One region of the Mycobacterium kokjensenii genome, then DNA from elsewhere that is predicted to be linked to it. Evidence: riboswitches for the same ligand, from Rfam matches in the RefSeq annotation. Region 1 holds a riboswitch; the other holds the start of a gene.
What was found. Region 1 has a riboswitch for cobalamin ahead of RCP38_RS14545 (magnesium chelatase subunit D family protein). Riboswitches for the same ligand answer to the same signal wherever they lie in the genome.

Region 1 (4,409 bases):
GCGCGGCGTGTTCGACGTGGATGCGGGTCAGCTCACCGCCGTGCTCCCGGTAGGCCTCGATCAGCCGTGTCTCGGTTTCCAGGGTGACGGCGTGCGCCACCAACCGGCCGCCTGGCCGCAATGCGGCCAGGCAGGCGGCCAACACGCCGTCGCGGCTCAGCCCGCCGCCGACGAACACCGCGTCCGGTGCGGGCAACTCCGCCAGCGCATCCGGGGCGGAGCCGTGCACCACCTGTAGCGCGGGCACCCCGAGATGGCGGGCGTTGGCCGAGATCCGTTGGGCTCTGGTCTCATTCGCTTCGACGGCGACGGCACGGCAGGACGGGTGCGCGCGCATCCATTCGATGCCGACCGAGCCGGCGCCGGCGCCGACGTCCCACAGCAGCTGCCCGGGCGCCGGGGCCAGCCGGGACAGCGCGGATGCGCGCAGGTCGCGTTTGGTGAGCTGCCCGTCGTGGTCGAAGGCGTCATCGGGCAACCCGGCGGACCAGCCGTGGGCCGGCGGGCCGACCAGGTCCAGCGCGACGATGTTGAGCCGCGGGACGGCACCGGTGAAGTCAGCCGCCGTGGTGTCCAACCGGGATTCGGCCGCACTGCCCAGGTCGGCCAGCACCGTCAACCGGCTCGCCCCGTAGCCGCGCTCGGTCAGCAGTGCGGCCAGACGCCCCGGGGTGGTCTCGTCCGAGGACAACACCAGCACCCGCCGGTTGGGTGCCAGTTCGCGCAGCACCGCATGCACGTCACGGCCCACGACGCTGACCACCGACACCGATTCCGCGGGCCAGCCCAGCCGGGCGCGGGCCAGGGTCACCGAGGAGACCGCCGGCACCACCGTCACCCGGTCGGCTCCCAGCAGCCCGATCAGCGTGCTGCCGATACCGCTGAGCAGTGGATCCCCCGACGCCAGCGCCACGATCCGCCGCCCGGCCAGTTCCTCGAACAGCGCGGGCAGCCCGGCGTGCAGCGGAGTCGGCCAACTCAGCCGCCGCTGGCCGTCCGCCGCCGGCAGCAGACCCAGTTGGCGGGGCGCGCCGATCACGACGTCGGCGCCGGCCACCAGGTCGCGGGACGGCTCGGGAAGCCCGGCCCAGCCGTCGGCACCGATTCCGACGACGGTGACGCGTGCGGCGGGCATGGCCGGAATCGTAGCTAGCTCAGCCGTTCGGTGAGGAACTGCACCACCCGCTTGCGGGCCTCGTAGGCGGGGTGGCCGTCGACCTCGCGGACCTGGTCGGTGAGCACCGAGTGCGCCATCCGGGACAAGCCGTCGGGGTTGCCCGGCGAGGAGTCGATCTCGATCACCTCGAAGGCGTCCCCGAGGCGCGCCTTCAGCGTGGCGAAGCGGTCGCCGGGGGCCATCTTGTCCTCGCTGAACCGCAGGCCGAGCGCGCACAGGCCGTCGTTGGCGACCCGATCGGCGATCACCCCCATCTCGACCTCGGAGAACCCGGGGTCGCGGCGCTGTTTGAGCGTCAGCGGTAGCGGCACCGACGGTTGGCTGAGCACCGGGGCCAGCACGGCGTCGTCGACCGCGGCGGCCAGTGCGAAGCCGCCGGTGAAGCACTGCCCGATCACCCCGACGCCCTTGCCGGGGGTCTTCTCGTTGAGGTCGCGGGCCAGTGCGCGCAGGAACTGGGTGACCGGACGCTGCTTGTCGGTGGCGAACGCGGCGAATTCCCGGGTCACGCAGGCGCGCGCGATCGTGGTCAATGCATAGCCGGGCGTGATCGCCTTACCGGCGGTCCCGAACAGCGACGGGATCACCACGGTGAACCCGTTCTCCACCAGGTGATTTCCCAGCGCCAGCACGCCGGGGTGTGCGCCGGGGATCTCCGGGATCACCACCACGCCCGGACCCTGCCCCTTGCGGTACACGTCGTGGGTGAAACCGCCGCCGGTGAACGACTCGGCGACCCATCCGGTCAGGTCTGCTACAGGTGCACTCACAGCTCAGGTGTCCTTTCGGTCGGGCGGGGCCAACAGCGCTGAGTGTTAGGGTATCGGCGCGAAGTGCCAGGGAAGTCGGTGCGACTCCGACGCAGGCCCGCTACGGTGTTCCGCGGCGCGCTGCATGCGTGCTCCGGTCAGTCCGAATACCGGCTTCGCGTTGCCAACACCGGCATCACGAGCGGAGCCTCCATGCAACAGCTGTATCCCTTCCCCGCCGTCCTCGGTGGTGATCCGGACGCCCCGGACGGCCTCGACGACATGGCGCTGGCGCTTGTCCTGAGCGCGATCTCCCCCGGTATCGGCGGGGTGCTGATCCGCGGCGAGAAGGGCACCGCCAAGTCGACGCTGGTACGGGCACTCGCCCAAGTGCTGCCGCCCATCGACGTGGTGGCCGGCGACCGGTTCTCCTCCGATCCCGCCGAAGCCCACCCGTTCTCCCCCGACGGCCCGTTCCCCGCCGATGCGGCCGTCGAGACCCGCCCGGTTCGGCTGGTGGAGTTGCCGGTCGGTGCCACCGAGGACCGGGTGGTGGGGTCCATCCATCTGGAGCGGGCCCTGAGCGCCGGCGCCGTCGACTTCGAGCCGGGACTGTTGGCCCGCGCCCACCGCGGCATCCTCTACGTCGACGAGGTGAACCTGCTCGCCGACCACCTGGTGGACCTGCTGCTCGACGCGGCCGCGATGGGCCGGCTGACGGTGGAACGCGACTCGGTCTCGGTGACCCATGCCGCCCGATTCGTGATCGTCGGGACGATGAATCCCGAGGAAGGCGAGCTGCGCCCGCAGTTGCTCGACCGGTTCGGGCTGACCGTCGAGGTCTCGGCGCCGCGCGATCCGCTGGTGCGAGCCGAGGCGGTGCGCCGCCGCCTGGCGTTCGACGCCGACCCGCAGGGCTTCGCCGCGACCTACGCCGCCGCCGAAGAGCGGCTGCGGGATCGGATCCGCACCGCTCAGGAGGTGCTGCCGCAGGTGGCGCTCACCGATGCCGCCCTGGTCAAGATCGGTGAGATCTGCGCGGCGTTCGACGTGGACGGCCTGCGCGGCGACATCGTGTGTGCCCGTACCGCGGTCGCCCATGCCGCTTGGCAGGGCCGCGATGCGGTCACCCTCGAGGACCTGCGGGTTGCGGCGCGGCTGGCCCTGCCGCACCGGCGGCGCCGCAAGCCGTTCGACGCCCCGGGCCTCGACGAGAACGAACTCGACGAGTTGCTGCCGCCGGAGGATTGCGGTCCGGTGCCCGATCCCGATCCCGATCCGGATCCCGAGGGGCCGCCCGACGGGCCGCCGGAGGGTGGCGACGGTGCTCCGCCGCCGGCCGAGCAGCGTGGCCCGACTCCGTCTCAGCCCGGGGCGACATCGACAACTGCCGCCGACTCCCCTTACCGAGCACGGCTTTTCGCCGTCGAAGGCGTCGGCGAGGGACACGCCGGCCGGCGCAGCCGGGCCCGCACCAGTTCCGGGCGCCGGGTTGGCGCCACCCCGTTCGGCACCGCCGGGGGCCTGCACCTGTTCGAGACGCTGCGGGCCGCGGCACCGCACCAGGGTGCCCGGGGCCGCGTGGGGGGCCGGATGCTCCTGCAGGCCGGCGATCTGCGCCGCGCCGTCCGGGAGGGTCGCGAGGCCAACCTGGTGCTGTTCGTCGTGGACACCTCCGGTTCGATGGCCGCCGTCGAGCGGATGCGGCACGTCAAGACCGCCATCCTGTCGTTGCTGCTGGACGCCTACCGGCGCCGCGACCGGGTGGCGGTGGTGACGTTCCGGGATACCGGGGCGGAGTCGGTGTTGCCCCCGACCGGCTCGGTGGAGATCGCCGCCGTCCGACTCGATGAGTTGCCCGCCGGCGGCCGCACCCCGCTGGCCGAGGGCCTGGCCGAAGCCGCCGATGTGATCCGGCGGGAACGGCTGCGCGACCCGGCGTGCCGTCCACTGCTGGTGGTGTTGACCGACGGCCGGGCCACCGCCGGAGCCGACGCCGTGGGGCGGTCGCACCGGGCGGCCGATCAACTTGCCCGGCAGGGTGTTTCGGCAGTCGTGGTGGATTGCGAGAACGGCCGGATGCGGCTCGGGTTGGCGGGCACGCTGGCCGAGCACCTGCGGGCCGAATACGTTCCGCTGCCGCAGGTCAGTGCCGAAGCGTTGACCGACGTCGTCCGCGATGCCACCGGAAGAGGAGCCGCCTGATGCCGCAGGGACAACCGTTGACGGTGCCCGATGACAACCTGACCACCCGGCAGCGCCGCAACCGGCCGCTGCTGATGGTGCACACCGGCGACGGCAAGGGGAAGTCGACCGCCGCGTTCGGGCTGGCGCTGCGCGGCTGGAACCAGGGCTTTCGGATCGGGGTCTTCCAGTTCGTGAAGTCCGCGAAGTGGCGGGTCGGCGAGCAGAGCGTGCTGGAGCGCCTGGGCGCCCTGCACACCGAGACCGGTGAGGGCGGGCCGGTGGAATGGCACAAGATG
Region 2 (4,409 bases), 2.0 Mb from region 1:
GCGACATCGGGACGACTTTTTCGCAGTGGGCGCACGTTCGGCGGTGGGTCAGGACGACAGGCCGGCGCGCGCTTCCCTGGCGGCTTCGACCAGATTGGTCAGCGACGCGGTCACCTCGTCGGTCTTGCGGGTCTTGAGGCCGCAGTCCGGGTTGACCCAGAGGCGTTGCGCGGGAACGGCATCCAGTGCCTCCCGCAACGACGCCGTCATCTCCGCGGTGGACGGCACCCGCGGCGAGTGGATGTCGTAGACGCCCGGGCCCACCCCGTTGGAGAACCCGATCGCGTTGAGGTCGTCGAGCACCTCCATGTGCGAGCGGGCCGCTTCGATCGAGGTGACGTCGGCGTCCAGGTCGGCGATCGCCCCGATCACCTCACCGAACTCCGAATAGCACAGGTGGGTGTGGATCTGCGTCGCGTTCGACACCCCCGAGGTGGACATCCGGAACGAACCGACCGCCCAGTCCAGATAGGCCGCCTTGTCGGCGTCGCGCACCGGGAGCAGCTCCCGCAGTGCGGGCTCGTCGACCTGGATCACCGCGATACCGGCGGCTTCCAGATCCACCGTCTCCTCGCGGATCGCCAGCGCCACCTGGTAGGCGGTGTCGGCCAGCGGTTGGTCGTCACGGACGAACGACCAGGCCAGGATGGTGACCGGGCCGGTGAGCATGCCTTTGACCGGCTTGTCGGTCAGCGACTGGGCATAGGTGGCCCACTGGACGGTCATCGGGTGCGGGCGGGTGACGTCACCGAACAGCACCGGCGGGCGCACGCACCGGCTGCCGTAGGACTGCACCCAGCCGTTCGCGGTGGCGAAGAAGCCATCGAGCTGCTCGGCGAAGTACTGCACCATGTCGTTGCGCTCCGGCTCGCCGTGCACCAGCACGTCGAGGCCGAGGTCCTCCTGCAGCTTGACGACGGCGGCGACTTCGGCCTTCATCTGCTCGGTGTACGCCGCCTCGTCGATCTCGCCGGCCACCAGTGCGGCGCGGGCCTTGCGGATCTGCACCGTCTGCGGGAACGAACCGATGGTGGTGGTCGGCAGCGGCGGCAGGTGCAGCCGCTCGTCCTGTGCGGCGCGCCGCTCCTCGGCCGAACCGCGTTGGACACCCGCCCGCGCTATCTCGGCGATCTGTGCGCGCAACGCGGTGTTGTTCAGCCGCGGATCGGACGTGCGGGAGGCGATCGCCGCGTCGGAGGCGGCGACGGCGTCGGCGACGGCTTCGCGGCCCTCCCGCAGCGCTCGGGCCAGGACGGCCACCTCGGTCACCTTCTCGGCGCCGAACGCCAGCCAGCTGCGCAGCGCGTCGTCCAGGCCGGTCTCGGGTTCCAGCGAGTAGGGCACGTGCAGCGTTGAGCACGATGTGGAAACTGCCACGGCGGCCGCACTTCCCGCCGCCGCCGCCAGCTTGTCCAGCGCGGCCCGCAGGTCGGTGCGCCAGATATTGCGGCCGTCGACGACACCGGCGACCAGCGTCTTGGACGACAGCTCCGGCACCGACCCGAGAGCGGCGGCCAGGTCACGCGGGCCGTAGACCAGGTCGACGCCGATCGCCTCGACCGGGGTGCGGGCCAGGGCCGGAAGCCCGGCACCCGGGTCGCCGAAATAGGTGGCCACGAAGATCGACGGTCGCTCGCTCAGCCCGCCCAGGCGGTGATAGACCCGCTCGGCCAGCGCCGGGGCGTCGGCGCAGATGTCGGTCACCAGCACCGGCTCGTCGATCTGCACCCACTGCGCGCCGGCCTTGGCCAGCCTGCCCAGCAGGTCGGCGTAGACCTCGGTGAGCTCGTCGAGCCGGGAGATCGGCGCGGCCGCACCGTCGACGGCCTTGCTCAACAGCAGGAACGTCACCGGCCCGATGATCACCGGGCGCGCCACGTTCCCGCCGAAGCCCTGCTCGGTGGCCTCGGCGAGTTCGGTGAGCACCTTGGCCGGGTTCAGCGCAAACGTGGTGTCCGGGCCGATCTCGGGAACGATGTAGTGGTAGTTGGTGTCGAACCACTTCGTCATCTCCAGCGGCGCGATCTCGGCGTTGCCCCGGGCCGCGGCGAAATAGCGGTCCAACTCGTCGGCGACGCCGGACACCCGAGCCGGGAGAGCCCCCAGCAGTACCGCGGTGTCGAGCATCTGGTCGTAGTAGGAGAACGTGTTCACCGGCACCGAGTCCAGCCCGGCGGCGGTCAACTGCGCCCAGGTGTCGCGGCGCAGGCCGGCGGCGACGTCGGCGAGTTCGTCCCGGCCGATGCGACCGGCCCAGTAGCGTTCGGTGGCGCGCTTGAGTTCGCGGTTGGGGCCGATTCTCGGTGAGCCGAGGACGGTGGCGGTAAAGGGTTGAGCGGTCACGACGTGATCCTTTTTTCAGAGGGTGGGCCAACGCCAGCAGTCGCCCAGCTGATCCGGTCCCGTGCCTATATAAAGCACCATAACCCTCAAAACCAGACGCCTATTCCGCGAGGCGTTGATCCGCCGGACGCGGCGCGCCCGGCACAACAGGCAGGTATTCGGACTCGCAGGCGCGCACCGAGGTGCTCCTAATGGCCGTCGCTTCCCAGTCGGTGGGTCAACCCGTGACCAGTGCTTATGACGGCGGTCGTTCCTGCATACCGCTGCGGGACAGTCCCGGATTCTCACCGGGTTCCCTCTTGCGCGCCGCGGAAAACCGGCTGGGAAATCCACGGCGCGCTCGATGCCGAGGCCGCCCGGAGGTGGCAACGGCAGACCAGTTGCGTTATCGAGGCTACCCGGCTCAGCCCGCGCGCAGGGCCTGCGGGATCGGGGTCGGGCCGTCGTTGAACTCGATGGTGCGGCCGATGGTCGCATCATCCGACAGGCATGCGGCGACCACCTGCGCGACGTTGGCCCGCGACACCTCGCCTTTGCCGGTTCCCGGGCCGACGGCGATCCGCCCGGTCGCCGCCTTGAGCGTGAGCCGGCTCGGTCCCAGCACCGTCCAGTCCAGATCGGTGGCCCGCAGGTGGGCGTCGGCCGCGGCCTTGGCCTGGGCGTAGGGGAAGAACGAATTTCCCTCCGGGACACCGTGATCGGGGCCGGCGCCGAAATAGGAGACCATCACGAAACGGCGCACGCCGGCCTTCGCGGCGGCGTCGACGCAGCGGATGGCGGCGTCGCGGTCGACGGCATAGGTGCGGGCCGGGTTGCCGCCGCCGGCGCCGGCGGAGAACACCACCGCGTCGTGGCCGGCCAGCAGCCCGGCGAGTGCGTCGGTGTCGAGTTGCTCGATGTCGGCGACCAGTGGTTCGGCTCCGGTGGCCGCGACCTCCTCGGCGTGGTCGGGGTTACGGAAGACCGACCTGGCCTGGTTGCCGGTTTCGGTCAAGATCGGGGCGAGCAGCAGGGCGACCTTGCCGTGGCCGCCGACGATCACGATCCGTGCCATGGGTTCGACGGTACGCACCGATCCTGGAGTGACCCCCCTTGACACCCGTCGAGAGCGTCGGTCGACAATCGAGGCAAGAACCCCGAACCTTAAGGAGCACCCCATGGCTGAAGCCGTCATCGTCGAAGCGGTGCGCGCGCCCGTCGGCAAGCGCAACGGTGGACTGTCCGGGGTGCACCCGGCGGAACTGTCCGCCCAGGTGCTCAACGGGCTGGTCGAGCGGGCGGGCGTGGACCCGGCGCTGGTCGACGACGTGATCTGGGGCTGTGTCATGCAGGCCGGCGAGCAGGCCCTCGACATCGGCCGCACCGCCGTGCTCAGCGCGGGCTGGCCGGAGACCGTGCCCGCGGTGACCGTGGACCGCCAGTGCGGATCGAGCCAGCAGTCGGTGCACTTCGCCGCCGCCGGCGTGATCGCCGGGCACTACGACGTCGTCGTCGCCGGCGGTGTGGAGTCGATGTCGCGCACCCCGATGGGCTCCTCGCTGGCCAACGGCGGGCGCCCCTACGGGGAATCCTTCAAGGCCCGCTACAGCCAGACCCCCAACCAGGGCATCGGTGCGGAGATGATGGCCGAGAAGTGGGGCCTGTCCCGTACCGCGCTGGATGAGTTCGCGCTGGCCTCGCACGAGAAGGCCGCCTCGGCACAGGATGCCGGTGCCTTCAAGGACGAGATCGTCTCGATCAAGGACGCCGAGGGCAATCTGGTGAGCGAGGACGAGGGCATCCGTCGCGGCACCACGCTGGAGAAGATGGGCCAGCTCAAGCCGGCCTTCAAAGAGGACGGCGTGATCCACGCCGGTAACTCCAGCCAGATCTCCGACGGCTCGGCGGCGCTGCTGTTCATGTCGGCGGCCAAGGCGCGTGAGCTGGGACTGACCCCGATCGCCCGGGTGCACACCGCCACGCTGGCCGGCGCCGACCCGGTGATGATGCTGTCCGCGCCGATCCCGGCCACCCAGAAGGCGCTGCAGCGCTCCGGCCTGAGCGTCGACGACATCGGGGTGTTCGAG

Region 2: another riboswitch for cobalamin. It lies ahead of metE (5-methyltetrahydropteroyltriglutamate--homocysteine S-methyltransferase); the one in region 1 lies ahead of RCP38_RS14545 (magnesium chelatase subunit D family protein).

Annotation. Positions count from the first base shown of each region.
Region 1 covers NZ_OY726394.1:3,097,185-3,101,593, forward strand. The annotation lists gene cbiE (precorrin-6y C5,15-methyltransferase (decarboxylating) subunit CbiE) at 1-1,135, opposite strand, end outside; gene RCP38_RS14540 (dienelactone hydrolase family protein) at 1,150-1,947, opposite strand; cobalamin riboswitch at 1,971-2,119, shown strand; gene RCP38_RS14545 (magnesium chelatase subunit D family protein) at 2,140-4,131, shown strand; gene cobO (cob(I)yrinic acid a,c-diamide adenosyltransferase) at 4,131-4,409, shown strand, end outside.
Region 2 covers NZ_OY726394.1:1,086,556-1,090,964, forward strand. The annotation lists gene metE (5-methyltetrahydropteroyltriglutamate--homocysteine S-methyltransferase) at 49-2,343, opposite strand; cobalamin riboswitch at 2,476-2,679, opposite strand; gene RCP38_RS05145 (SDR family oxidoreductase) at 2,747-3,397, opposite strand; gene RCP38_RS05150 (thiolase family protein) at 3,501-4,409, shown strand, end outside.